3 regions of the uncultured Virgibacillus sp. genome follow, and region 1 is predicted to be linked to each of the others. Evidence: riboswitches for the same ligand, from Rfam matches in the RefSeq annotation. Region 1 holds a riboswitch; each other region holds the start of a gene.

What was found. Region 1 has a riboswitch for thiamine pyrophosphate ahead of Q1A47_RS14700 (lipoate--protein ligase family protein). Riboswitches for the same ligand answer to the same signal wherever they lie in the genome.
Region 2: another riboswitch for thiamine pyrophosphate. It lies ahead of tenA (thiaminase II); the one in region 1 lies ahead of Q1A47_RS14700 (lipoate--protein ligase family protein).
Region 3: another riboswitch for thiamine pyrophosphate. It lies ahead of Q1A47_RS03765 (YkoF family thiamine/hydroxymethylpyrimidine-binding protein); the one in region 1 lies ahead of Q1A47_RS14700 (lipoate--protein ligase family protein).

Annotation. Positions count from the first base shown of each region.
Region 1 is NZ_CANMAB010000074.1:130-10,079, reverse strand. Features, by position in the region: gene hprK (HPr(Ser) kinase/phosphatase) at 1-903, opposite strand, end outside; gene lipA (lipoyl synthase) at 1,009-1,953, opposite strand; gene Q1A47_RS14700 (lipoate--protein ligase family protein) at 1,946-2,767, opposite strand; TPP riboswitch at 2,919-3,026, opposite strand; gene Q1A47_RS14695 (PTS sugar transporter subunit IIB) at 3,322-3,624, opposite strand; gene Q1A47_RS14690 (PTS lactose/cellobiose transporter subunit IIA) at 3,629-3,958, opposite strand; gene Q1A47_RS14685 (PTS sugar transporter subunit IIC) at 3,963-5,234, opposite strand; gene Q1A47_RS14680 (6-phospho-beta-glucosidase) at 5,236-6,552, opposite strand; gene Q1A47_RS14675 (GntR family transcriptional regulator) at 7,049-7,780, shown strand; gene chbG (chitin disaccharide deacetylase) at 7,812-8,513, shown strand; gene Q1A47_RS14665 (threonine/serine exporter family protein) at 8,590-9,336, shown strand; gene Q1A47_RS14660 (threonine/serine exporter family protein) at 9,355-9,798, shown strand.
Region 2 is NZ_CANMAB010000045.1:19,449-29,398, forward strand. Features, by position in the region: gene Q1A47_RS11205 (hypothetical protein) at 1-81, opposite strand, end outside; gene Q1A47_RS11210 (MDR family MFS transporter) at 202-1,632, shown strand; gene Q1A47_RS11215 (PadR family transcriptional regulator) at 2,034-2,363, shown strand; gene Q1A47_RS11220 (permease prefix domain 1-containing protein) at 2,360-2,758, shown strand; gene Q1A47_RS11225 (hypothetical protein) at 2,772-3,407, shown strand; gene Q1A47_RS11230 (MerR family transcriptional regulator) at 4,230-4,967, shown strand; gene Q1A47_RS11235 (hypothetical protein) at 5,211-5,354, shown strand; gene thiE (thiamine phosphate synthase) at 5,696-6,277, opposite strand; gene thiM (hydroxyethylthiazole kinase) at 6,317-7,090, opposite strand; gene thiD (bifunctional hydroxymethylpyrimidine kinase/phosphomethylpyrimidine kinase) at 7,087-7,893, opposite strand; gene tenA (thiaminase II) at 7,893-8,579, opposite strand; TPP riboswitch at 8,644-8,746, opposite strand; gene thiW (energy coupling factor transporter S component ThiW) at 8,735-9,232, opposite strand; TPP riboswitch at 9,437-9,548, opposite strand; gene Q1A47_RS11265 (DUF2642 domain-containing protein) at 9,828-9,950, shown strand, end outside.
Region 3 is NZ_CANMAB010000009.1:47,872-57,821, reverse strand. Features, by position in the region: gene Q1A47_RS03775 (sensor histidine kinase) at 1-1,755, opposite strand, end outside; gene Q1A47_RS03770 (DctP family TRAP transporter solute-binding subunit) at 2,058-3,122, shown strand; TPP riboswitch at 3,347-3,449, shown strand; gene Q1A47_RS03765 (YkoF family thiamine/hydroxymethylpyrimidine-binding protein) at 3,566-4,174, shown strand; gene Q1A47_RS03760 (ECF transporter S component) at 4,171-4,752, shown strand; gene Q1A47_RS03755 (ABC transporter ATP-binding protein) at 4,749-6,413, shown strand; gene Q1A47_RS03750 (energy-coupling factor transporter transmembrane protein EcfT) at 6,388-7,173, shown strand; gene Q1A47_RS03745 (CHY zinc finger protein) at 7,473-7,784, opposite strand; gene Q1A47_RS03740 (pentapeptide repeat-containing protein) at 7,811-8,452, opposite strand; gene Q1A47_RS03735 (glyoxalase/bleomycin resistance/extradiol dioxygenase family protein) at 8,478-8,891, opposite strand; gene Q1A47_RS03730 (hypothetical protein) at 9,341-9,880, shown strand.

The sequences.
Region 1 (9,950 bases):
AGAATCTAAACGTTGAATAAATTCTTCCGCAGCACTATATCCTTGCTGCTGTAAATACCAATTATTTGCTGCCGCTTCAATTAAGCCGACAACATCACGACCAGGCTGTAGCTGTATTTCAATACGAGGAATTGTTACCCCCATATAATCACTAGTTTCCGTAGCTACTTCTAATTCATTATTTAACTCATTCTTTTGCCACGCTGCCAGCTCAATATCAAGAGCAATACGAGTTTCCTCTTGAAATGCCTTTCTACCATACAGTCTTACCACATTTAAGAGCCCAATGCTTCGTAGTGCAAGAAATTCCTTATTTGTACCATTATGTGTACCGAGTAATGTTTCTGGTCCTAATTTTTTTAAGACAACCATATCATCTGCTACAAGCCGATGTCCTCGACCAATTAAGGCATGGGCAATCTCGCTTTTACCAATTCCAGATTTACCACGAATCAATATACCAAGTCCAAAAATATTAACACATACACCGTGAACAGCAGTCTCAGGAGCTAATGCCTTTACCATATAAGCATCATATTTATCCATAAATGTAGATGTCGCTTCCTTCGTACGTAATAATGGAATACCTTCTTGCTTGCAAAATCTAGTCAAATACGTTAATCCCTCTTGATTTGATGTAACAATAAAACAAGGTGGATGATAGTTTACGATGTTACCGATACGTAGCTGCCGCTCCTCATGTGATAATTGATGTAAGTAGGTAATTTCTTTTCTTCCCAATACTTGAACGTGTTCCATCGGAAAGAAATCAAAGTATCCAATAAACTCCAATCCAGGCCGATGCGTTCTAGCTTTTGTTATCGTTCGGTTCAATTGGTCTTTTCCTGCCAATACTTCCAAACTAAATTGCTTTGCTAGTTGCTTTATTGTTACAGCATTCATCTGTATACGCTCCATTTCTATTCACTTCATAGGTCTGAATCTCTTGACTATTCTTATTACGAAAAACAGATACAAGAAGTTTCATGATAACGTATCATGATGAAGTTAAAAAGTGAAGTCGACTTCCTTATTTTCCTGTTTTTCATAGCCCTTCATATAATTAATTCGACGCTGTGCAGAAGCTTGTGTTACTTGCTCATCTGCATGATAGGAAGAACGAACTAATGGACCTGCCTCACAATGCCTGAAGCCTTTATTAATAGCTATTTCCTTCAGCTCTTTAAACTCATCAGGATGATAATAACGCTCTACATTTAAATGTTTTTTAGTTGGTTGTAAGTATTGACCAATTGTTACAATGTCTACCTGATGTGCTAACAGATCATCCATCGCTTGAATAATCTCCTCTTTTTCTTCTCCTAAACCTACCATAATACTAGATTTTGTTGGTGTGTTTGGAGCAATTTCTTTTACCCGTTGAAGTAGCTGCAAGGAACGGTCATACATCGCTCTAGCACGTACACGTTTTGTTAATCTCCTTACCGTTTCAATATTATGGTTAAAAATATCTGGAGCACTATCCATAAGTGTATGCAGACTATCATAGTCACCCTTCATATCAGAAGGTAGAATTTCGATAGTACAGCCAGGATTTTTTCTTCGTACTGCTCGAACAGTTTCAGCAAAAACGGCAGCACCACCATCGTTTAAGTCATCGCGAGCAACTGCTGTTACAACAACATGTCTAAGCCCCATTACAACAACAGAATCCGCAACTCTTTCTGGCTCTCCCCAATCCAGTTCATTTGGCAGTCCAGTCTTTACAGCACAAAAACGGCATCCTCGTGTACATGTATCTCCAAGAATCATAAAGGTAGCTGTTTTTCTTTCACTCCAGCATTCATGAATATTCGGGCAACGTGCCTCTTCACATACAGTGTTTAAGCGATTATCACGCATTAGTTTTTTTAGTCCTCTGTATGATTTATTCGTATTTAACTTTGTTTTTAACCATTCAGGCTTTCGAATATACGTCTGATCTTTAGGCATGGGTGACCGCTCCTTTTCTCGTGTTCTCATCAGAATAGTTTGTTTCAGCAAGTTTATATACTTCATCCCATTGATTTTTCGTTAATGAAAAAGGCTCTAGCTTAATGTTTAGTCCTTTCGAGAACCCCTCCATAAAAGCAGGTTTAATTGTTTCGTACGAATGCGCTTGATTTGTTAACTGATTAATTGTTGTTGCTTTTTTCCAAAAGCCTTGTTTTTTTCTTTCTTTCAATTTGTCTGAAGGAAATAAAAATAGATCGAACAGCAAATCAATGTTCATGGTTATCGGTATCGATCCATGCTGAAGCAGTACCCCTTTTTTTCTAGTTTGTGCATTTCCTGAGAGTTTTTTACCATCTGCAACCATTTCATAAAAAGCAGGCCGCTCGAAGCAAATACTACTTCTCTCCTTGGAAAATGATTCAGCGTAGGTTGCTTCTATTCCTAAGTTTTGATAACCTTTTAGAATTCCTTTCGACAAATCATAATAAGCTTGGCGAATCGAAGAAGCTATCATAGGATGATCCTCAGAAATAACAATACTGTATGTTAATTCATCATCATGCAATACCGCACTTCCACCTGTCATTCTGCGTACAAACTGACATTGATGTTTTTGTACACCTTCTAAGTCAATTTTTCCATCTACTTTTTGAAAATGACCAATCGAAAGTGTCGGTTTCATCCATCGATAAAACCGTAATGTCGGCGGTATTTTCCCTTCATAATGCCAATGAAGCAAGGCTTCATCTAATGCCATATTAATGGAAGCATCATGTGGTACATTTTCTAAAAATCCCCATTGTTCATGCATGAAAATCGCCTCCCAATAAGAAATCGACTTCCAGCACATAGAAAGAGCTATCGAGATCAAAACTAGACTGACTACCTGCAAAACAGAGAACGATTTGCTATACATTAAATTAAAAACTGCATTCCTTGTGAATGCAGTCAACATTTATGTAGCCTTGGTGACCACACTTTCCCACGCAGGCATTATCCTGTTCGGGTACAGAGGGTCAAAACGAATACGTCTTTCTCAGCTATTCCAAATAGCTCCCCTAGTGCTGTAACATTTCCTATTAAATTTTCTAACAAAAACAGCTTAACAAGATTGGTATAAATTGTAAAGGTCTAAATAAGAAAACTCTGATAGCTCATCTTTAGCAGACTAATAAATCCCTTTAAAATGCTATACGACCAAACAACATGAATGTCGCCTAGTTCTGGGGGCTGGGGCTGTACGCGGTCCAAAACGCGCCTATTTTCCACATTGGCAAATTTCACTATTTCCTAGACGATAAAAAAATAGCTGCGCTGTAATCCATCGCTTCAGAAAACAGGCAGCTATTCCTTTCATGTATGAAATTATTTTGCAAGCTCTACTGCCTGATCTAAAACTTTATCACCTTGTATCATGCCGTATGCCATTTGATCGATTACATCGACGGCAATGCCATGTGGTTCAACCTGTTCTTTGATTTTCTTTTCTAAATAGCGAACCTGTGGACCAATTAATACAACGTCTAGATTATCTAATTCATTTTTTAACTGTGATTCAGCAACTGCATTTATTTCTGCATCTAGATTCCGCTCCTCAGCTGCCTGCTTCATTTTTTTAACAAGCATAGACGTTGACATCCCCGCTGAACAAACTAGTATAATTTTCATTTTATTATCCCTCCAATGTTTGTATTTTCTCATACATGTCTATCATTTCAACCGCTAAGTCTTTCACTGTCATAGCCGTCATTAAATGATCCTGCGCATGGATCAATATTACGGATAAATTCGTTTGTTTTCCATCTGCTTCTTCCTGTAACAGTTTTGTTTGCATATGGTGTGCGTCATTAAATTCTTTATCAGCCGCTTCAATCTTTTGACGTGCCTCGTTGAACTGGTATGCCTTTGCATGAGAAATTGCTTCCATCGCATGTGACCTTGCATTTCCAGCATGTAAAATAATTTGGAAAGATAACATTTGAACATCTTCTGTTGTTTCCATTGTATTAACCCTCTTTTCGTTGTCTTAGTGTTCTAACTCCTGCCATTATAAACGGTATATACATAAGTACAGCAAGCGTTAAATTAAATACCTGTAAGGCAATTCCACGCCAGCTTCCTCCAGTTACTAAGTAACCGCTTAATATTGGTGGCGTTGTCCACGGCAAGATCGCTACTGTTCTTGGAACTAGTCCAGTCGCCAATGCTATATATGACGTAACAGTTAACGTAACCGGTATCAAAATAAAAGGAATTAACATTGCAGGATTCAAAACAATTGGCAAACCAAATATTACTGGCTCGTTAATGTTAAATAACCCTGCTGGTGCAGATAACTTTGCCACTTGACGATAAGGGTGATTCTTTTCTCTACGGATGACAATAAAGATAGCAATTAATAAGGCAATTGTGGTACCAGATCCCCCCATGAACACGAATGAGTCAAGGAATGGCTTTGTTACAATATTTGGTACTTCAAATGCGGACATTCCACCCTTAAATAGATCTAAATTTTGTTCAATTAATGGTAAATATAATGGTTCAATAACGGATCCAATAATATTCGTACCATGTAAACCAAAGAACCATAGTAAATGATTAAGGAATGAGACAACCATTGCTGCAGGCAGCGTATTTCCTAACCCCTGTAATGGTTCTTGAATTACATTAAAAATAACCTCAAACACGCTTTGCTCTGCAAATACATTCATCAATGCTTGGAAGAAACCAAGAATGATGAGTATAATTACTGCAGGAATTAAAGCTTTAAAAGAACGAGTTACTCCTTCAGGAACACCTTCTGGCATTTTAATTGTCATTTTTGATTTTATTAAGATTCTGAATAATTCCGTTAATACTAATGCAAGAATAATTCCGACGAATAACCCTTGTGTCCCCAACCATGCTGCATTCAAGCCACCATCCTCAGTCCATGGGACGAGCATAATGAAGCCCCCAGCAGATATTAGACCTGCTGATAAGCCATCAACATCATAGGACTTAGCTAAATTATAAGCGATAGAAAACGAAACTAAAAGTCCCAATACAGCAAAGGTTCCATTCCAAATACTTCCCCCAACTGCCTGCCAATTACCGTCTCCAAAAATACCATTCATCCATTCTACGAAATTGAAACTTCCAAATGGCGGAAAGTTATTAATCAGGATTGCTAATGAACCAACAATAATTAAAGGCATAATCGCAACGAATCCATCACGCACTGCTACTAGATGACGTTGTGATCCAATACGACCAGCAATTTCAATGAACTTATTCATTCTAATTCCCCCTTGATTTAAATTGTGGTAAATATGATTTATGTGCTTCTAATAACTCATCAAGCACAACCTTACTACCTTTTTCGTTTGCAAGAAGTGGATTCATAACCATTGCTGTATATGCATCGTTGTAATCTCCAGATATACTTGCCCGAATCACTAACTCTTCAAATGCCTTCATTTGATAAATATGGCCTTTCACTGTATGTGGCAATGCACCTACAGAAATCGGTTTTGGACCATTATTTGTAATCATGCAGTTTACTTCAATAACTGCATCTTCAGGCAGATCTGGAATAGCCCCATTATTAATCGTATTTACAGTCTGAACATCCTGTTTGTTGTTATATATAGAGTCCATCAAACTGCAAGCGACGTCACTGTAAAAAGCACCACCACGTTCTTCTAGTTCCTTAGGTTTTTCATATAATGATGGATTACTATAGATGTTAAATAAAGATGTTTCCAAATTTTGCACAACCTCAGCCCTAGTACCATTTTCCTTAAATGCTTTCACATCTTTTTCCAAAACCTCTTTCGTTTGGAAATAATACTGATGATATGGATTAGGAAGAAGTCCAGTTGCTTCAATGAATGTCTTCGACCAGCCTAAATTAACAATGTTTGCAGGTGAGTAATCTAAATCGCCGCTTAACTTCTCCAAAACTTCTTTGGTACGATCTATTCCATTGACATATACCTTCTTACCGAAAACAAAATGGTTCATCCCAATAAATTCAATTAATACGTCATTTGGATCGGCATCCAATATTTCTGCTGTTGAATGGCGCATATTGTATGGAATATTACAAACACCAATAACCTTCTTATGTGGTGAATGTTTCAATAATGCTTCTGTAACGATTCCAGCAGGATTTGTAAAGTTTATAATCCACGCATTGGGACAAATTTCATGAACATCTTTTGCCAAATCCAATAATACTGGTATGGTACGAAAGGCCTTAAATATTCCTCCAGCCCCATTTGTTTCCTGACCAATAAATCCGTGACTTAATGGGATTCGTTCATCCTTTGAACGAGCAGCTAAACCTCCTACTCTTATCTGTGTTGAAACAAAGTCAGCTTGTTTAAGCGCTTCTCTACGATCTAATGTCCACGATAGATTAATAGGTTTATTGGATTTTTCTATCATGCGTTGTGCCAGATTACCGATAATCTCGAGTTTTTCCTTCCCAGCTTCAATATCAACTAGAACAATATCTGTAACAGGGAATGAATCATGGCGACGAATTATCCCTTCAATAATCTCAGGTGTATAACTCGATCCACCACCAACTACTACAAGTTTTACTGTCATTTGTATAAACTCCTTTGATGAATTTTGAAAACGCTTTTAATTATAATGAAAAATTAAGCGTCTTCTGGAATGATCCAAAAAACTCTAAACTTCTTCCTTAACTATTGGTTACTTATACCTATTCCGTTTCTCCACTAAAAATGTATCATACAAATTATTTATTGTCCATACATTAATAAAAAATTGTTTTATATTGTCATTACATTTATAAAATATTGTCATTAAATGTGTAATCTTGTACACTTTAATTAAATAAATTTACAAGTAAAAGAATTTTTAATAACGCATACATGTAGACAATACAATTACTATCGGGCTATCGACAACCATCTACATTACCTAACCGGGTACTTCATGTATTATCCTGCAAAAAGGTCTTTTGCTTTTTACAACATATAACCAGATAATTTTAGTTTCACGTAATTTTAACGAATTGAAAATTTCCTTTTAACCCATGAACATGATAAAAAGATCAAATAGATAAGGGAGTGCACGAATGGAAAAGAACCAATCATTACATGCCTATATAAAAGAGGAACTACTGAATCGAATTAAAGCTAATAAATATAAGAGAGGAGAAAAGATACCTACAGAGCTAGAATTATGTAAGGGTTTTGGCGTGAGTAGAACAACTATTCGAACTGCTCTCAATCAATTAACTGTTGAGGGTTACTTAGAGCGTCATCAAGGTAGAGGAACTTTTGTCGCCGATCAGAAAGTAAAACAGACATTATCCCAAACCGTAAAACGATATAGCGACCAGATTGCCATTCAAGGGAAAAAAGCAGAAATCACGTTGATTAGTATTCAAGTTGTACCGGCAAATGAATATCTAGAACAATCGTTAGATGTTACGTTAAATGACCCCATTCAAAGGGTGGAGCGGGTTCGTAAAGCGAATACTGAGCCGACTCAATATGAGATCGCCTACATTCCGTGGAATGTTGCACCAGGAATTACAAAGGAACAAGCCGAGACCTCGCTTTATGGAGCTTTAAAAGAGGATTTCAGCGTCCACATAGCAAAAACAACGGAACATGTAGAAATCGCACTTGCTGATGAGCGCTCCTCTTCACATTTAAACTGTGAACCTGGTTCACCATGCTTTTATATTGAAACCGTTGCAGAAAATGAAAAAGGGGAGAAGGTAGAATATTCTCGCTCTTACTTTAGAGGAGATAAAACAAATTTTGTCATTGAACGTAACTACCCATTTGAAGCTGAATAAAAGTTTAATAATATGGAGGGGGAAAATATTTATGAAGGTTTTATTTAATGCGGATGATTATGGTCTAACAAAAGGAGTAACAGATGGCATTATACAGTCCCATTTGCAGGGGGTAGTTGATTCTACAACGTTAATGATGAATGGGCTGGCTGTAGACTATGCAGTAGAACAAGCGAAAGCACATCCAACTTTAAAAGTAGGAATCCATCTGGTATTAACTTGGGGGAAACCATTAAGCTCCAAGATATCTGATCTTGTAAACGAGGATGGTACGTTTAGATTTAGTAGTCGTTTTCGACAAATGAATCCGCCCAATTTACAGGAATTGGAGTTAGAATGGCGCTCCCAAATAGAAGCTTTTTTGAATACGGGTCTTCCTTTACATCATATTGATAGTCATCATCATGTACATGGTTGGGAGCCACTTAAACCTTTAATCATGAAGTTAGCAAAGGATTATCAGGTCCCTGTTCGTGTTACTGACTCCTTAAAAGATGAGAAAGATATATTATTAACAGAACAAATCTGGTTAGACTTCTATGGAGAAGGAATAACCCCTGATTTATTCTCACAAATCCAATCACTTGAAGCATCAAGTATTGAAATTATGACGCATCCAGCGATGGTCGACAACGACTTATTAAATATAAGTTCTTATTTAGATAAAAGACAGGAAGAATTAAAGATATTATGCTCCTTACAAGCGCCAGATTGGGTGGAAAAAATAGAATAAGCCGAACATCCTATCTTCTGGACGAATCGTTCCTATCATTACATATTAGTAACATGCTTATGAAAGGGGGAACCCTATGAATAACAATGACCCTACTTCTGTAGCTAAAGTCTGCATTCTTGCTGGAAAAATCATGTTGGAGAGTGGTGCAGAAACCTATCGAGTGGAAGATACAATGAATCGAATCGCAATTGCCTATGGATTAGAAAATGCGGAAAGCTATGCGACACCAACAGGTATTCATTTTTCTACTGAAGGAGAAGCGACCTATTTCCGTAGAATCTCCAATCGTTCAACTGATCTCCATAAAATTACTGAAGTAAACAGTATTTCGCGACAAATAGCCGAACAATCTATTGAGGTAAAAGAGGCTTTATTATTGCTAAAGGGCGTTCAGCATGCCAGTGAATCATTTCCATATTGGATGCAAATTCTAGCAGCTGCATTAGTTAGCGGTAGCTTCACCATCATGTTTGGTGGATTATGGGGTGATTTTATCCCTTCTTTTATTGCTGGTGGAGGAGGCTTTGCTGTCATGATCTGGTTTGAAAAGCTAGTGGAGATAAGATTTATTGCCGAATTTCTAGCTTCTTTTATCATTGCCATTCTCGCACTTATAGCTATCGAGCTGAATTTCGGCATGCAAATGGATAAGATTATTATCGGGGCCGTAATGCCTCTTGTACCTGGGTTACACATAACAAATGCAGTACGTGATTTGATGGCAGGTCATTTAGTAGCCGGTGTTTCAAAAGGCGTTGAAGCAATATTAACAGCCTTTGCAATCGGTGCTGGTGTTGCTGTCGTATTTGCCTTTATGTAGGATTAGGAGGAGATAAACTTGCTCTTTGCTCAACTAATGACAAGCTTCATCGCTGCTAGTGGATTTGGTATTCTTTTTAATGCCCCCAGACAAGCTTTAATCCAGTGTGGACTTGCCGGCATGTTCGGCTGGATTGTCTATTATATCTTGGTTGATCAAGGAATGGATACCGTTCCTGCTACTATCTTTGGTTCCATGCTTGTTGCTGTATTAAGTCATCTATGTGCAAGATTATATAAGACACCAATAATTATTTTTAATGTGTCCGGAATAATCCCTCTCGTGCCTGGAGGCATTGCTTATGATGCCATGCGAAAATTTGTTGAAAATGATTATTTTAGCGCTGTTCAACTTTCAGCAAAAGTGATGCTGTTAGCCGGGGCTATTGCCATCGGCTTGATGTTCTCTGAAGTCGCTAATCAAATTTTTAAGAAAGCCTGGGGCTGGTTCCGTCTCGAATAGTTGATTTTCTAATTTCTAACTTATATGATAGTGGAAGTTAATGATTTATAAGTGAAGCTTCAATCAGTTGAGGGGCTGTTTTATCCCCCACTTATGGTTAGTACCACAGGGGGTATGGCCTAAAGGCCTTTGAACCAATCGGACATTTACTG
Region 2 (9,950 bases), on a different contig from region 1:
AATAAAACGATAAAGAAAATGGGGAGGGAATTCTTCTCTCTCTTTTTTGTTGGTAATTTTTGTAATTTTCAGGTTAGCCAAGCCTCTCCTGCTATAGTTGCTAGATAAAGTGCGAGATATTTATTAGAAAGGAGCTTCAAATTGAATAAAAATAACGGTACAAATTATGAATATTTAGCTGATGATCCTAATTTTAAGGTTATGCCGATCATGTTATCGTTAATTATTGGTGCTTTTTTTGCCATCCTAAACGAAACGTTATTAAATATCGCTTTAACCACATTAATGGGGGAATTTCATGTATCTTTACCAACCGTTCAGTGGATGGCTACAGGATTTATGCTTGTTATGGGAATCGTTATTCCTGCCTCAGCTATATTATTACAATGGTTTTCAACACGGCAATTATTTCTAGGAACAATGCTTGTGTTTACGTTGGGAACAACAATATGTGCATTAGCACCAACCTTTCCGATCTTATTAACGGGAAGGCTTATTCAAGCAGCTGGTACAGGTTTATTAATGCCAGTCATTTTCAACGTATTTTTACTTGTGTTTCCTCCACATAGACGTGGAAAGGTGATGGGGCTTGTCGGTCTGGTTATTATGTTTGCGCCAGCAATAGGGCCAACATTGTCAGGGATCATCGTAGAATATCTCGGATGGCGTTTCTTATTTATTTGTGTCATTCCATTTGCTTTATTTTCTGTTGCATTTGCTTATAGATATTTAGTAAATGTATCAGAAGTTACTAAACCAAAAGTTGACGTACGATCACTTGTGTATTCAACAATTGGTTTTGGTTCACTAGTTTATGGATTTAGCTCAGCAGGAAAAGGAGAGGCTGGCTTTTTAAGTCCTAATGTCTACACATTTATTATCCTTGGTGTAATAGGAATCACGTTCTTCTCATTAAGACAATTTAAATTAAAAGATCCAGTCATGGATTTACGTGTTTTTAAATATCCGATGTTTACACATGGAATATTGATGTTTCTAATCATTATGATGACTATGTTTTCGTCAGAAATCATATTACCTGTGTTCATGCAAGGCCCGTTAGCATTATCAGCGGCTACAGCTGGCTTATTACTTTTACCTGGAAGCATTCTGAATGGACTTATGTCACCTGTTATGGGGCATCTATTTGATAAATTCGGTCCAAGATTATTAATGATACCTGCTTCGATTGTATTAAGTGGAACAATGTTTATGATGAGTAGACTTCATGCTGATACAGAACCATGGATGATTATTATTGGGTATATTCTATTGATGCTTACGGTATCAGCTATTATGATGCCTGCTGAAACAAACGGTTTAAATCAACTTCCAAAACGATTATATCCGCATGGTACCTCAGTAATGACGACCTTACAGCCAGTAGCAGGTGCCATCGGTGTTTCTGTCTTCATTAGCATTTTAAATGCAAGACAAAATCATTTTTTAGGTCAATCTAAAAACCCAGATGACCCAGGTACAATTAGTGATGCAATGGTAGCTGGAGTAGAGCTAGTCTATTTCATTGCTTTTGCTATTTCAATTATTGCCGTTATCTTGGCTTTTCTAGTATACCGTGCCGTTCCAAGAGATCAGGATAAACAAGAATTAGAACAGCCTGAAGAGAATTAAATCATTAGCGAGGCTGGGACAAAACACAACTTCTTTACTCAAAATACGAATAATCTGGTTATCAATAGGAGTATCATCGCCGCACCGTGAAAACATACGCGCTTTCCGCAGGCATGGCCTCAGCTAACTTGGTAAAGAAAAACACATTACCACGTGGATCTTCAGACTCGTGCTGTTCCCGCCGGACTCTCGCTTATTTTAGGTACTAAATGAATGATCCTAATCAAAAAAACGAACAATAATTAATTTCAACTAATTATTGTTCGTTTTTTATTGTTTCTTTATTTTTTTATCAGTCTTTTTTTAATGTAGGAGGTTGAAAAATTACTTTGACAGATAGAGTAATTTATCGTATGATTACTCTATCAGATAGAATAGTTGTAAAATAAGGAAGTGTGATAATGATAAGAAGTGATATTATTCGTGGTCACTTGGAATCGATAATTTTACGTTTAGTCTGTGAAGAGGATCGCTATGGCTATGAAATATCGAAAGAGATCAGTTCCAGAACAGATAACAGATTTCAAATAAAGGAAGCTACTTTATATGCAGTTTTTCAGCGACTGGAAAAAAAGGATCTAATTGAGTCCTATTTTGGGAGTGTTTCCCGAGGTGGAAAACGAAAGTATTACCGCATAACGACTCTTGGAAAAGCTTATTTAAAAGAAACTGTTCAAGAATGGAAGGAAACAAAGGAAATTATTGATTTATTTATGGAGGGATTAAATTGAAAGAAATTATTGGATATGTTGAGGAATTATTTAAAAACATTCCTGAAAGTGAACAAAAAAACGCAGTTATGCAAGAAGTAACCCAAAACCTTGAAGAAAAGGTCTGGGATTTGATGGAACAAGGAAAGGCAGAGGAGGATGCGATAAATAAAGCTATTGTTGATTTTGGGGATATTGAAGATTTAAAGCAAGAATTAGGCGCAAAACAACCTGTGAAGAGGAATTTGCCTAAGCTTAATTTATGGTATTCCATATGGAGTAGTCTTCTGATTATTTCCTTGTTCGTATTTATTAACTTTTACTACACACCAGATATCATTTGGTTTGTATATCCAACATTTGTAGTACTTTGGTGGCCGCTAACAATGTACTTTTCTTGGAAGCGTAAAAAGTGAGGAGGAACACAATGTGAAAAAAATTGATTTGGCTTTTTTAGTTACAGGCTCAGTAATGACAATTATTTTTCTATTTATTGTAAATATGTTAACAAGTGTAGAACATATTTGGTTTATGTACCCAGCCGTTGTAATGTTAGTTTTCCCGTTAGGGTTGTATTGCTATAAGCAGAAGAAACAGACGTTATTTGCTATTATTACTAGTACATTACTATTAATTCTTCTCATCATTGAGAACAGAAGCACTCCTACGTATCCATGGGTTTCGTATACAGTTATTCCGTTGGTTTACTGGCCGATTCTTGTGTTCTTAGGGGCTAAAGCCAAGACATTACGAGTTGCAGTTGTTGGTAGTGGCGTTGCTATTCTTTATTATTTTTTACTAAACGTAATAGTCTCTCCGCATACTCCTTGGGTTATATTTCCCGCCTTTGCTGTATTATGGTGGCCGCTATCTGTGTATCATGTGAGAAGAAGTACGTATTTTACTTTTTCACTCCATGCGTCATTACTTCTTTGTTTATTTTTTATAATGGTAAATATTATTTACTCACCAGGTACCATTTGGGCCATTTATCCGATTTTCGCCATTCTTTGGTGGCCATTAAGCCTGTATTTTTTTGTATATAAACGGAATACGGAATCATGAATCAAGCGTGTAAACAGCCGCTGAATGGTGCTTCAATACAGCAACAAATAGTTTAGAACTAGAAAAGAGGATGGATTTCGAATCGAATGATAGTTCTGCTTTTTTTATAAGTTAAGAAAGTATAAAATCAGTGCAATGACTGCGTTAAGCCAAGTAGTTATTTTGAAATGTTTGATGTATATTGGCAATGCTCCGACGAATTACTTCGCTTTCGGCGGGCACGGCCTCAACTAACTTTGCAAAGAAGAACACGTTGCAAAGTGGATTTTCGGCTCGCGCTAATCCCGCAGGAGTCTACGTAATTCGTCTCCGCTATGAGAAGGTGCAACAATTCTTGTCATAAGTAATAGGTTGACTTTTTTACAATGGGTAAAGTGAAAATCGCTATCCGTGAGTATAAAAGCAGCTGTGTTACTTCATGCTAGCGTTGTAGAGCCTGATAATAGCGAAGGGCGGCCACTTCAACTCCTGTGGGAAATGTTTGACCTGAAGATCCACTTTTTTGAGCGGGTTTTGCTAAAAAAGTTAGCTGAAGGACAAACCCCACGGAAAGGGAAGTGGGCAGCCGGAGTGGCGGTCAAGCAGTAGCTATTATTCCATAATAGCTACTAGAGAAAGCGTAAATCTGAGCATTTAGTGATAAGGACTGAGCGAATTTTGCTCCGTTTTTTTAAACTGAAATACTTTGTTTCCGGTTCTTTTTGTTTGGATATAGCGATTGGTAACCTGTATTTAGAATTTAAATATGCTGTTAATTATTTTTTCTATTGACTCTAACGTTACGTTATACTTTATAGTAAGTTTACAGGGAGGTTAACAGCTATGAAAGTAAAGGAAGTAGCTGATTTGGTTGGGATTAGTGTGCGCACACTACATCATTATGATGAAATTGGGCTATTGACTCCCGAACAAACAACCGAATCAGGATATCGCATTTATTCAGAGAATGATCTAGAACGTTTGCAGCAGATTTTATTTTTTAAGGAACTTGATTTTTCTTTGAAGAAAATTAAAGAAATTATTGACAGCCCTTCTTTTAATCAAGCTGAGGCCTTAGAGATGCATCGCAAAATGCTGCTTGATAAAAGGAGGCGAATCAATACAATGATTGGAACGATTGATAAAACATTAAAGTATAAAAAAGGAGAGATTGTAATGAGTAATCAAGAAAAATTTGCCGGATTTGACTTTAGTCATAATCCTTATGAACAGGAAGCGCGAGAGCGTTGGGGGGATAAAGCAGTTAATAAATCGAATGCAAAACTTAATAGCTTCACAAAAGCTGAAAAAAAAGAGTTTGAGGAAACGTTCCATGCGATTTATCGTAAATTAGCCGAAGTTCGTCATGAAGATCCTGCCTCTGAAATTGCTCAAGAACGAATTGCTGAATGGTATCAATTCTTAAATCGTATAGGAACGTATTCACTAGAAGCTTTTAAAGGACTAGGCCAACTATATGTAGATGATGAACGTTTCACAAAAAATATCGATCAATATGGTAATGGTTTAGCTGTATTCATGCGAGATGCGATGACTGCCTATGCTGATAATCTTCAATAAATAGAAGGAGGCAGGAATGCTTCAGTCTCTTTTCGGTTAATCATGCTGAAGTTTTTACGAACAGTTTATTATCTATAGAGCTATGTGCTTATTCCCTTCAGTCGTTATGGTAGTTCTAAAGGCTACTTTATGTAATAGGATTGCTACTATATTACCAAAATTCTGATTTTTATATACAATTAGAGAGTGACAGTGTATAGTAAAATGTAGATAGATTATTATAAAAGGAGTAGTGATAAAACAATGAAAAAGTTATTGCTGGGTAGTTCCATTCTTACCATGCTTCTTTTCTCGTCTATTTCAGCATCGGCAGCAGTGTCACCAGATTCCGGTGTGAATGGGTGTAAAGCGGGGAGTAAACACCATTGTAAGCGATATGAACTATAGATTTATGTTGATGAGCCTGTAGCTTGGAGCTACGGGTTCTTTTTATTCAAGTGGATAAATATGGGCGTGTTGAGCCGCGGCCAGCTTCAGCGACCAGAAACGATGCGACTTCACGAATCGCTCTAATCTAATTCATTATTGGCTCGGAAGCTCACCATGATTCTTTCTCTCGCTCCAGTCGCTACGTTTCTAATTGGGCGCTTTGCTTTTATTCGTATAAAGAGTCGCAGGATTGACGAAAAAGCAAGCGTAAAAAAAGCTGTGCCGATTGTTTTTTATTGGGCACAGCTTTAATTGTTTTGTGTGCTATTTCTGCACTCTTTGAATATAGATTGTTACTACTATAATTGTAGAACAGCTTTATTAATATCTTCTGCAAGGGTTATAGCGGATATGATCGCAACCCCATCCGCTCCCGCTTGGATAACAGAAGCTGCATTGTCTGTAGTGATACCACCTATACCCACAATTGGCAGGGAGGGATAAGCTTGTTTGATATCTTTTATCCAATTCGGTCCAATCGCTGATTTAGCATCCTCTTTTGTTGTAGTAGAAAATATTGGCCCCACTCCTAAATAGTCAACAGAGGAAATGGGACTATTTACTAATTCTGTTTTATTTGATACAGAAAGGCCGACCCATTTATTTGGAAAACGCCTACGTAATTCCAGAGCAGATACATCATCCTGACCAACATGGATACCATCTGCATCTAATATTTCAGCAAGTTCTATGTCATCGTTAACGAAGAAAGGTATACGATAGTTTTGACAGATATTCCGAAGTTGTTTTCCTAAAATAAATTTTTTATAACCAGTTAATGACCCGTTTCCTTTTTCTCTAAATTGAAATGCTGTTATACCAGCTTTTACTGCTTGTTCCAAAATATGCTTTGGATCGTTATGGCAGTTCTGACTACCCATAATAAAGTATTTTCTTAGAGCATCCTTTAGCTGCAAAGATTAATTAACTCCTTTCAATTGATCTAAGTCTTTGGAAAGGGCGTCTATAAATGCTGGTAAGAAGCTTCCAGGACCAAGCACATATTCTTGAGAAGCCGCGTGTTCAGCAGCAAGTCCATAAAACTGTACTGCTGCCAATGCCTTAGCTTCTAGAGCATGATTAGTTGTTAAGCATGCAGTTAGAATAGCTCCTAATAAGCAGCCTGCACCAGTAATTTTTTCTAGCCATACATGACCAGTCGTGTTGTGAATTATTTTCCCTTCACTGTAAATTACATCCGTCTCACCAGTAACTACAGCAGTTGTATGATAGGCTTTGGCAACTTTAACGGCAATTTCTTCTAGATTACCGTCCCCAATTGACTCAACACCTTTTGTTTTCCAAGGGATCTCCACAAGCTGTGCCATTTCACCAGCATTACCTTTGATTGCGGTAAACTGTACTTCGTGTAGCAAATGCTTTACAGCTTCTTGGCGAAAGGTTGTAGCCGCTACGCCAACTGGGTCAAGTACGACAGGGATACCTTTTTTATTTGCGGCTATTCCTGCTAGTTTCATAGCTGATAGCTCGTTTAAAGTTGTTGTACCAATATTAATAAGTACACCATTCGCAGCGGTAGCCATTTCTTTAGCCTCTTGTTCTGCTTTTGCCATTATCGGTGCTCCACCAAAGGCTAAAAGACCATTAGCTGTAAAATTCATGACTACTTCATTGGTTAAGTTATGGATCAATGGTTTTTGTTCTCTAACTGCTTGAATAATGGATTGTGTCATTGTTCCACCCTTTCTTTGCGTACCGCCCAATGATTTGTAGGTCCGTTACCGGCACCAAGTGAAAAGGAGTATTGAATAGCAGCTGTTACATACTGTTTCGCCTGCTTTACAGCTTCGTAAAGTGGTAGACCTTTACTTAGATGAGCAGTAATTGCCGCTGAATACGTACAACCTGTACCATGTGTATTCTTTGTTTGAAACCGCTCTGCTTCGAACGTGTAAAGCTTATTCCCATCATATAAATAGTCGACGGCTTTACCTTGCAGGTGGCCACCTTTAACAAGTGCTGCGCGTGCTCCAAAGCTTTTGACGATCTCGAAAGCCGCTTCTTGCAAATCACTTGTATTATCAATAGATTGTCCTGTAATATACTGTGCTTCAGGAATATTAGGAGTAACTACAGTCGCTAATGGTAATAGCTGCTGTTTGAGAAACGATCGAGCATCTTCCGATATTAATGGATCGCCACTAGTTGCAACCATGACAGGGTCCATGACATAGTTCACAACTGATTTGGACAAGTGCTCTGCAATAACCTGCATCATATCTTTGTTCGCAATCATACCTGTTTTTATGCTATGCACAGGCATATCTGATATAACTGAGTTTAGTTGCTCATTTATCATCGTAACAGGTAGATGGTGTACGTTTTGCACACCGGTTGTATTTTGTGCCACAACAGAGGTGATTACAGACATTCCATATACGGTTAGTTCTTGAAATGTTTTTAGGTCTGCCTGTATGCCAGCACCGCCACTCGGATCTGTTCCAGCAATAGTCAGCGCGCAAGGTATGCTATCCATTAGCTGTTCACCTTTTCTGCGTTTGGCCATGATTCACATGTGTAGGCCATTTCCCAGAATTTAAGCTCCAGCTGGCAGCTTTTTCGAAAAGCTTCTCTAATGAGATCTTTTTCATCCTTGGCAGCATTTTCTGCAAGTATATCCAACCGTTTTCTCAATTCAAAGGTGGTATTATCTACATCACCACTTGCATAGAAACTAATCCAATCGTAAAAAGGGTGATCTTTATTAGGATTATACTGCTCCATTAATTCCCTACCAATTTCTAAGTATGTCCAAGGGCATGGAAGTAGAGCTCCTAGTATCTCACTAGACGTTCCCATTTGTGCATGATACATCATATGTTTAATGTAATGATCTGCAGTAGGTGGCAAAGGGTGTCCTTGTAAGGACGCATAGTCCACACCGATATGATTGCAGAAGTTATGATGTGGGTGGATTTCATCGTTTAATATAAAATTTATTTGATCAAAGAAATAAGCAATATCATCACGTTTCTTTGATTTGGATAGCGCTATTCCATAAATTTGCATAAAGGCATTTAAGTATTCAAAGTCCGCTTTAATATAATGTGCGAGCGCATCTTTAGAAATCTCGCCAGTCCCTATCCCCTGAACAAAGGGATGATTAAAAATAAGCTGGAAAATATCATTGTTTTCTTCTCTTAATTGATCAGTGAAATTCATATTTAGCCTCCTTCTATTATGGGAAGCCACTAGAGGTGTAAAAGTAGATAAATAGAGGATAATAATATGTTCCCCACTACTTTCCTGCGCTGGTATTATCCAGATCAGGTTCAAAGGGACAAAGGAAAAGTCCTTATCTCAGCAACAAAGCGCCCCTAGTAGTTTCCTTGTACGCGTATCGTATCTTCTTGCTTTACTCGTAATAAAATGAACCAGCCAATAAATGCGCCAGTTATGCTACTTACCAAAAACGATGGCATGAAAATGAAAGCGCCAGCAGCACTGTCCATAAACAATTTAGCAAATGGAACCGCTATGAATGATCCGATAATACCAGTACCAATGCTTTCTCCGATCACAGCCCACAGCTTTCTACCAAACCACTGATAAAAAAGCCCAGCAAGGAAAGCACCAACCATTGCTCCCGGAAAAGCAAGTAATGTACCAATCCCCAGCATATTTCGTAAAATTCCAATCATAAAAGCTATGACTACGGCTGGACCAGGTCCCAGTATTACTGCCGCCATTACATTTACTGCGTGCTGCACTGGATACGCTTTAGCAATTCCAGCAGGAAACCATAAGAATTGTGCTCCTAATGTTCCAATTGCTACGAAAATTGCCATCAATGTTAATACGTGCGTTCTTCTCACTTATTCCCTCCTTTCTATAAAAAGTGAGCATAGGACAACAATAGGAATTACCGACAATATGCGGTATAGCTTACGTCCTACACGCCTCTCCCCAGTAGCTATGGATGCTAAAGGTAGACAGCAAAGCATAATATACATCCACTCTGTTCTTATGAAAAAAACCAGATCCTCCATGGACCTGGCTTTGTGTAAGAAAATAGAAAGACGTTGCGTCTACTACTTCCCTCCGCTGGTATTAACCAGATCAGGTCCATAAGAGTTAGAAACGTCACGTGTTTCCTCTCAGCCCACATATTGGGCACCCCTAGTAGTTAAGTAACTTGTGAATTTAATTATGCTTTCAGCAACTAACTGAATCAAGCATAACAAATATATTGTTATTTGTCATGGGAAAAAGAATATAGCGTATTAACCTACAGAGTTATTTTTATAAACGCGTAATTTTAATATCACTTAAAGATAGCAGTCTATTAAGTTTTATTTATAGTTATATGATATTTGTTGAATTTATGTTATTTGGAAATAAATGCCCTTACGACAAGATGAATTTAGCATAGGGTAAATAGAGATATATTAAAGAAAGGGTGAAGATAAAATGGTAAGCACTCCCTCTACGATTAGAGAATTACTTCAGAGTTTGGTGAACGAACAGATAGAGATCACTACTCCTTTTGGAACAGTAACAGGGACTCTTTTGAAGGTTAGATCTGACTATGTT
Region 3 (9,950 bases), on a different contig from region 1:
TCTCTTATCACGGAACCCTTCCTTTCTCAACATCATTGGAATCGTTATAATAATTTGTGTCCCCTGATGTAATACTGAATCAACTGATATAGTCCCTTCTGCCTTGGATATCATTTGCTGTATTAAATATAGGCCAATTCCTGATCCGGATTTCCCTTTGGTCGTATAGCCCTTTTCAAAAATTCGATCCGTATCAACGATACCAATTCCATTATCAATGATTTTTATCATACAATCCGTTTCATTTTGATAAATTGTGATATTAATCCTTTTTTGCTTTATCTCTGATATAGCACATGCGTCAATTGCGTTTTCAATTAAATTCCCTAGTATGAGCACCATATCATGATTGTTAAACACAGTTGGAAATGCTTTTATTGACGTTTGACCATCCACTCTAACATCAATTCCTAGCTCTTCACCTCTACGTATCTTGCTAATAAGCAAACCTGCAATACTATAACTTTTAATTCGTTGCATCATGAACCTTGTTAAGGACGCCTGCTTCTGTGTCGTTTGGAAAACATATTCCAACGCTCGCTCATTTTCTTCTAACTGAATTAATCCTGCAATTGTATGAAGCTTATTCATATGTTCATGATTTTGAACACGTAATGCATCGACAAAAGCTTTTACACCTGTTAACTCCTCTGCCATCTTTGTAACTTCTGTCCGATCTTGAAAAACCACCACACAGCCTATCCGTTCGTTTTCTATTTCTATTGGAATCCGATTTAACATAATTAGCTTCTCATGAACTCTCAATGTTTCATTATAAGCTGCCGTCTGCCCTCTTAATTGCTGTACCATTACTTTGTCTTTCAAGACCGTACTCATGAGAGCATCATTAACATCCATTTCAATATGTAAAATCTCTTTTGCCTTTTCATTAAAAACAACTAACCGCTCATCACGATCTACAGCAATAACGCCTTCATGCATTGCTTGAAAAACTGTTGTTCTCTCTTTTAGCACCCTCGCTATCTCATATGGCTCCATCCAAAACGTCTGTTCTTTAACATGTCTTGCCAATAAATAAGAACCAATGATTCCAAAGGCTATTGTCAGTAAAGCAATGATCATTATTTCTACTCGTATAGATAAAAGTATGTTCCAAAATGATGGGAGCATATTTCCGACAAGCACTACTCCTATTTGTTCAAAACTATCATTAACAATTGGAACAAAAGAACGGATAGCAGTTCCTTGTTCCCCCTTCGCTTTTGAAACATAACTATGCTCAGCAAAAGCAGCCCCTTCATCCTTCCCTGACGATACCGTTCCGAGCTGTTTTTCGATTGGATGGGAGAATCTGATACGGTTCATATTTAAAACAACAATGTAATCAACTTGATTAATCGTACGTATTCGCTCAACAATTGGATTGATTGTTTTCCAGCCTCGTGCTTTTACAATTGAATCCTTTATTTCTGGTAAGTTCGCCACGATCCTCCCTGTCATAAGTCCACGCTCACCAAGCCCTTCTTCTTTTCCTTGAAAAAGATTGCCGATAAGCATAATGCCACCAATTAAGAGCGTAAATAGAACAATCCCAAAAGATAGAATCATAATCTTTAGTCTAATTGGCATTTTACGAAGACTTACCATTCCCCACTTCTCCTTAAGTTTAATGATTGATAGAATATTATGATAAAATAAAGTGAAACTTCCATCCGTGGGGGGGTTTTGTTTATCCCCACGGATGGTTAGGTGAACCAATCGGACATTTACTGGCAGTTGTTCCACACTTCCCATTTTGGTTTCTCTTTATTGCTTGAAGTGGGTATCTTACTGCCAGTTATATGCGGGATAAAGTAAAACTTCCGTCCGTTTTTACTAAAACAAATACGTACAAAGGCTTCATTCGCCACTTCCTGTGGCAACGCCTTTGTGACCTACTTCCATGGAGGCCCGAACCAATCGGACATTTACCGGCAGTCGATCCATCGCCCATATTGGTTTCTCTTTATTACTTGAAGCGGGAGCTTACTGCGGTTATATGCGGGATGAATGACCACACACTGAACTTTCTCTATTTAGTTCATGGAGGTAATTATTTGCGAAACTTTTTTATAATTCTAACATTTATTATAACAGGACTTGTTTCCGCTGTCGTAATTGGAATTGACTTCGAGACAATTCGTGGAACAGATGATTATGATGATGAACAAGAGGGATTACGTGAACAAATCATCATTCGGTTTAGTCATGTTGTTGCGACTGACACACCAAAGGGACAAACAGCCCGGAAGTTTGCTCAACTTGTAGAAGCAAAAACAAATGGAAGAATCAAAGTCCACATTTATGCAAATGGGTCTCTATATAATGACACCAATGAGTGGGAAGCCATCCAAAATGGGAATGTTGAAATGATTGCCCCGGCAACAGCTAAGGTAAGTGAGCTATTTCCCAAATGGGGTATCCTTGATCTCCCCTATGCATTCCCTACACACGAGGCAGTAACGGAAGCATATGAGGGTAAAATAGGGAAAACATTGCTTGCAAACCTTCATAATACAAACGTGAAGGGCTTGACTTTTTGGTATAACGGTTATAAACAGCTTACGAATCAAGTACACGTTATCAAACTACCAGATGATGTAAACCGACTCCATTTCCGTATTATGCCTAGTCCTGTTATTAAGGAACAATTTAATCAAGTACATGCTAGCACAAGTAGCTTACCATTTAATAAAACTTATCAAAACTTGGAAGTACATTTTATTGATGGACAGGAAAATACGATTTCTAATATTTACTCTAAAAAATTCTATGAGCATCAACCGTTTGTAACTATGAGCAATCACGGTTATCTCGGATACGGTGTTTTTATTAATAAGCCTTTTTGGGAATCATTATCTGAATATAATCAATCAGCCATTCAAGCTGCCTTAAGTGAAGCAACGGATTGGGGGAAACGTCACGCGATTGAGATGAATGATCATTATACACGTGAATTAAGAAAAAAAGATGTTGTTACTATTCACTTTCTTACAACAAGAGAAAGAGAGCAATGGAAGAATGCATGGAAAGCTGTATACGATCAGATGACTACGATTATTGGCAACGAGTTAATGGACGAGGTACATCGGATACAGAATAAGTATAATTCTAGAGAATGATAACTGCTCACTATTCTCTTATACACCCAACATTTTAGCTTATTACTCTTTTGATTACATTGTTCATGTACTTCATTGCAATGTGAGGTATCAAGTCAAAAAGTCTAGCAGTTCTATAAGTTGCTTTATTTCACAGTATATCACTTATCGTATTTACAAAAAGCACTAATTGAACTATTCTATTAGTAGAATATATAAATACATAAAAACTGCATATCTATTTTAAATTGCACTAGGGGAGCTATGTACATGGCTGAGAAGAGACTACTCTGACCCTTATAACCCGATCTAGATAATACTAGCGTGGGGAAGTGCAGTCGTTCATATATCGTTTTATAGGCATAGCCTACATATATTTTTGAAGACTGCATTCCCAAAGAATGCAGTCTTTTTTATTTATGTATAACTTCACTGACATGACTATTTATTAGGAGGAAAATGATATGAACGAACAAGCATTGAACTGTATTAATAGTCGGATTGCTGGTTGCTCTTTTGCCATCTATCCAATGACAGATCAATTTGTAGATGTAATTACAACTTCACTGAAAAACGTAGATACATCTAAGGTTTGGATTAAAACAACAGATGTAGAAACCTGTGTACGTGGCAAGATCACACATGTTTTTGATGTAACCAAGGCACTTTTTTTGCATGCGGCTAGCACAGGACACCATGTCGTGTTTAGTGCCACCTACTCCATCGGCTGTCCGGGAGACTCCGATGGGGATGTATATCTATCAACGGACGACCATCGATTAAATTTAAATACAAATAACCTTCAGCAAGAAGTTGCCGGCAAATTTTCCCTTTATCCGTTGGGTGGAGGAAATTATATGAACATCATTTATAACCAAATTGAGGAAATGAAGCTCCATGGGGTTAAGGTTAGCTCTATCCACTATGCTACAAGGCTAGACGGGGATGGAAAACTTATATTCGATGGACTTGAACGTGTTTTTACAAATTTAGAAAGTAGTTATTCATCACATCTAGTTATGACAACCACCATATCTGCAAATAGCCCATCTAAAAAGGGGGAGATACTTTGAATAATTGGAAGCTAAAGGAAATAATTGTTATGTCTGTTCTTTCCGTAGTCTTCGGTATCGTTTATTTAGCATTTTTACCTATTGGAAAAATTCTCGTGTCGTTCATGGGACCCATAGGATATGACTTTATATTTGGTATTTGGTTTATTGTATCCATTATTGCGGCTTATATCATTCGTAAACCCGGAGCTGCATTTTTGTCAGAAACAATTGCTGCAACGGTAGAAATGCTCCTCGGTAATGCTATGGGACCAATCATTATTATTACGGGTATTATACAGGGTCTTGGCGCAGAAGCTGCCTTTGCGCTAACAAAATGGAAACGCTATTCACTTTGGGTATTAATGTTAGCCGGTGTTGGAGCAGCTATATTTAGTTTTGTTTGGGGATATTTTAGATCAGGCTATACTGCCTTAAGTACTCCATACATATTAGGTATGTTATGTATAAGAATGATTAGTGGGGCAATCATTTCAGGTTTGCTCGGAAAAGCAATTAGTGATTCACTCGCGAAAACAGGCGTACTATCTAGTTTTGCGCTTGGTAAACAAATCAGAAAGGAACGTTCCGCATCATGATCAACGTATCTAATCTTTCACTCTGGTTTCATGAAGATAATGATAAACCAATCATCTCTAATCTGAGCTTTCAGTTAGACAGAGGGGAAACCATGCTACTACTTGGACCAAGTGGTAGCGGAAAAAGTACGTTAACACACTGTTTAAATGGTATATACCCGCGTGAATTAGACGGTAAAATGACAGGTGATGTTACCATATTCGGTCAATCTATACACGATGCACATCCCGGTACAATTAGCAAACAAGTTGGCGTCGTATTCCAAGATCCAGAAAGCCAATTTTGTATGTTAACGGTAGAAGATGAAATTGCCTTTGGCCTAGAGAATATTTGTACACCGCCGCTTGAAATAGCTAGAAAAATAGACGAAGTATTACAAATGGTTGACTTAATAGATGACAAGCACTCTGTCATTTCATCCCTTTCTGGAGGACAAAAACAAAAATTAGCATTAGCCTGTGTGCTAGCACTAGAACCAGAGATACTTATCTTGGATGAACCGACCGCCAATTTAGATCCACAAGCGACTCAAGAATTTATCAAGACTATTCAAACCATTAAACAGAAAAAATCAATGGGAATAATCGTTATCGAACATCAATTGGAAGGCTGGGTATCTTTTATCGACCGTTCTTTCATATTATCTAAGGACGGAAAATGTATGTATGATGGCCCACTAGCACGGATCATTTCGGATAATAAAGAAAGCGTGCTAGAAGAGGGGATTTGCCTGCCAAAAATAACAAAACTTGTACTTACAGCAGCCGAACAAAACAAAGCTGCTTATATCAGTCCACCGTTAACAATCAAGGATACCCCATCATTAGTTACATATATGGACAATAGCTTTTTAGAAAAGACAATACCAGCAGCTCACCAAGCAGACATTATACTATCTGCTTCGCGTGTTACTCAAAATAAAAAACAAAAAAGGGTACTTCATCAAATTGATTTCGATCTGTATGAGAGCTCATTTGTAGCAATCATTGGAGCTAATGGAAGCGGCAAAACATCGTTAACAAAAGTACTTAGTGGTATTGAAGCTCCTACACACGGAGACATTCTCCTACGTCAGCATCCTATCCGTAATTGGAAGGAAAAATTATTGCGAAAAGAGATTGGATACGTGTTTCAAAATCCGGAGCACCAATTTATTACAGACACTGTATTTGATGAAATTGCCTACAGCTTACGTCTGCATCCATATTCAGAATCATATATAGAAGAGAAAGTACATTACACCCTAGTCAATTGCCAATTACAAGGATTCGAGCATCGCCATCCTTATTCGCTAAGTCAGGGACAAAAAAGGAGACTCAGTGTAGCCACAATGATTGTCGATGAACAAAAAATACTCTTTCTAGATGAGCCTACCTTCGGGCAGGATGCCGCTTCTACCTTAAAGCTTATGCAAATGTTAAAAGAACGGCATGCCAAAGGCACATCCATTATCATGGTTACACATGACATGGATATCGTCGACAAATATGCGGACCGTGTCCTTGTTTTAGAAAACGGAGAAATTATAAGAGATCAATCACCAGACCAATTATGGAAGGATTCGGACTTACGAAGATGGCACTTAGACTACCCAACCCGAATTCAACTGCAACAACATTTGGAGGTGAATCAGCATGACTTCGCTATTAAATCAACTTAATCCAAGCATTAAAGCTTTTACCGTTATTCTATTAGTGTGTCTATTGACCTTTGTGTTTGATCCATTTACACCACTAGTTTATTGCTTATTCACCATCCTCCTTACTTTCGTATGTGGAAAAATTGCTTGGAAACGATACATGCTTTATTTCTTAATTATCATCCTATTATCCGTTGGTATGCTTTGGACAACGCTTGCCTTTGCTGATGAACCAAATCGACCACATGATACCATGGAGATTCTATTTTGGGATATACCAAAGGAAGATGTTACGGTAGCGTTAGCATTAACATTGCGGATGCTTGCCTTCGCATCCTTATCATTTATGTTTATCTTCACGACAAATATGGTGCATTTCATTCTAAGTCTCATGCAGCAATGCAAGCTATCTCCAAAATTAGCTTATGGGGTATTAGCTGGGTATCGCTTTTTACCTTTAATGAAAGATGAGCTTAACCAAATCCGTGCCGCACATCAAATAAGAGGGGTACGAAGAGCTAACGGAATAAAAGAATCCATACAACAATATAAACGCTATGCAATCCCTTTACTTGCCGGAGCAATTCGCAAAGCAGAACGAACAGCAGTAGCTATGGAGTCTAAAGGATTCAGCGGCGAGAGGCAACGCACCTTTTATAGAACATTTACGGTTAAATGGCAGGATTGGACTTTTTTGGTGGGTATGCTTCTCCTTTTTTTCATTATTATTATGATTTCTATTAAGTTGGGGTGTTTTAGCTGGTATAAAGGACAATTTTAGACGAGGAGTCCCTTAACTAGAGAGAAATCAGATATTTTTCAGTAGTTATTTTTATAGCATTTTTACTTTTCATAGCACGTTATAGCTTTACAGCGGGGGTTTTTCTAAAAAAGAACACAAATACTACATCCCAAAACTTAGCTCTCTTTTCACACAACTGGAATATCCGTGCAATAGTTTAACCTCCTCGTGAGTAGAGATATAATGACGAGGTCATCACAACCGTTACGATTACCACAGAAGTTTCGCATATTCCAGTTGCTTCATCTAACATTTTTAGGAGACATTTCTCTTTATCTTTAATCAAAGTACAAATGATGATGTAGCCTACATCCCTCGTTAAACACAGATCCACAGTGCATACATTTACTCATTTGCAAATACTGATTAATCGTTAATTCCGTTTTGCACACTCCACAAAGGATGGCTTTATTAGAAAATTCCTCTTCCTTCCATCTAGTAAACGTATGCTTTTCTGCTTCCTCGTGACAGTAATAACATGGATAATACGTTTGACACATTTTACATTTAATGGCGATAACATCTCTTTCGGAATGATAGTGGATACATCGTGTTTCAGAATCAACGACCTTACCGAATACCTGTATCATCTTTACCTTCTCCTTCATGCAGTACCCTAATCTTTTACCTTCACACCAAACAATTCGATAAAAGAAACGGCTTGCTCAGCTGAAATGATTGCTCCCTTTATTTCTTCGGCATTCGTATGAATCGTTGTAAATTGACAATTGCTTAAATCAACATTCTTTAAGGACGTACCTGTAAATTGGACATCATCAATCGTTGAATGTCCGAATTGAACATAGTCCCATTTCGAATCTAAAAAATTCGCACCCTTTAATAAACAATTCGTAAAACAAACATCACGCATATCCATTTGATTAAATAAGGCATATGGAGCTTGACACTCTTGCCAATAAACATCACGAAGTTCCGTCTGATCAAAATCCGTTCCAGCTAATTTACAGTTTTTGAATAATACGCGATGAAAACGGGTCCTGCTAAAATCCACATGTGACAGATCGCAATCTTCAAGGATACTGTTGGACCAAGAAGAAAATGGCAGCTTTGACCCCGTTAGATTTACATTTCTAAAATGAACTTCCTCAAACCGCACATGCTCTGCTTCTATCGGACCATCAACATATGTAACCTTTCCGATTTCCACTAGTGTTTCATTGGAAATATCCGATAAAGATATCTGACTTAAACCTTCTGGTAATAGCGGCTGTTGAATCGTTCTTACTTTTCGCTTCATTAGCTTACCCTCCCATATCTTACGCTCAAGCATCGTTTTGAATTTTTTTCGTATAATTTAACTCCCATGAAATGCCGTTTCTATCGGTAACCATTGCATGCTTTGCACCCCAAAAGGTATCTTGTAACTTCATTTTCACCTCACCATCTTTAGCTAACGCTTCATAAATGTTGGTGATTTCCTCTTCACTTTCTAGATCTAGACCTAATAGGACATCACTACCTTGAATAATCTCCTCATCAAATACATCTGCCATATATAAAATACAGTCTTCATTTATATGCAATTCTGCATGAATATACTTACCTTCATGGCCCTGAAACATCTCAATACCATCTGACATCTGTGTATTTCTGATCTCGCCACCGAATACTTTTTGATAAAATGCTATTTCATCCTTGCAATTCTTAATTCGTAAATGGGGTACAATTTTTTTCATTTGTACTCCTCCTATTCATTATTTTCTTACATCATACCAATAGCACATTTTAAATGGAATATTTCATTTAAAATTTAAAAAAACAAGGATCCATTCCTCATACTACCAAAAACACGATTCATATATAGGTTGTTCTCGCGTTCCAACAGACTATTTAAATGTTAAAATATGTGGAATATTTTAACATTTAAATATCCCTAAATTTTCATTTTTATATTATAATATTTTATGTGCAAAAAGATAAATATGGAAATTAGGGGGATGGTTATGAAATTAGGGAAGTTTTTTGTAATCTTACTAATAGCTTTTATTTAACTTTTGTTTCTTTTAGTGATTCATTTAGTCACGAAGTAGAAGCAGCAAAAAAACCTAAAAGAGGTTATGTTGCTGCAACAACTACTTATCAGGTAGGAGGTCATAAATCTACCAGTAAAGGTATAGATATGTTTATGACTAAAGCTGATGCAAATGCATATGCTGCTAAGTTGAATATTAGTTATAAATCTACAATTGCATGGGCTGGAGCCTCTTTTATCCCTGGAATAGGTCCTTATATTTCAGCAGTGGGAGTTGCTTCTACTTTAGAGTCTCAAAAAAGAGCAAAGCAAATTTTAAAATTAACTAAAAAAGGAAAAAAAGTTCATGTTGCGATTCAAAGTGGTATGATATCTGTTAAAGAGTGGTATGGAAAGGCGTCATCTATAAAAACATCTATGCCCAAAAGTTCAACTAAAAAACGCGGTGGAATTACGACTAAAATAACCACTAAAGTTAATAAAAAACAAGGGAAATATTTACTTATAAGGAGATTCTATATGGATAAACGAAAGTATTTTATACTGTTGGTGCCAGCAATTATTATATTTGTAGCTTTATTGTTTTTATTACCAGAAGAAAATAAAGTTTATTCACTATTTGTTCCAATTGTATTTTGGATAGTATATTACGGTTTGAAAGGGAAAACTAAACTTGATCAAAAAAATAGATAAAAGAAATCTTGTAAACATGGCGAGACCTAACTGAATGAGAGACAGAAAAAAGTACCCTAAGTCATATTTT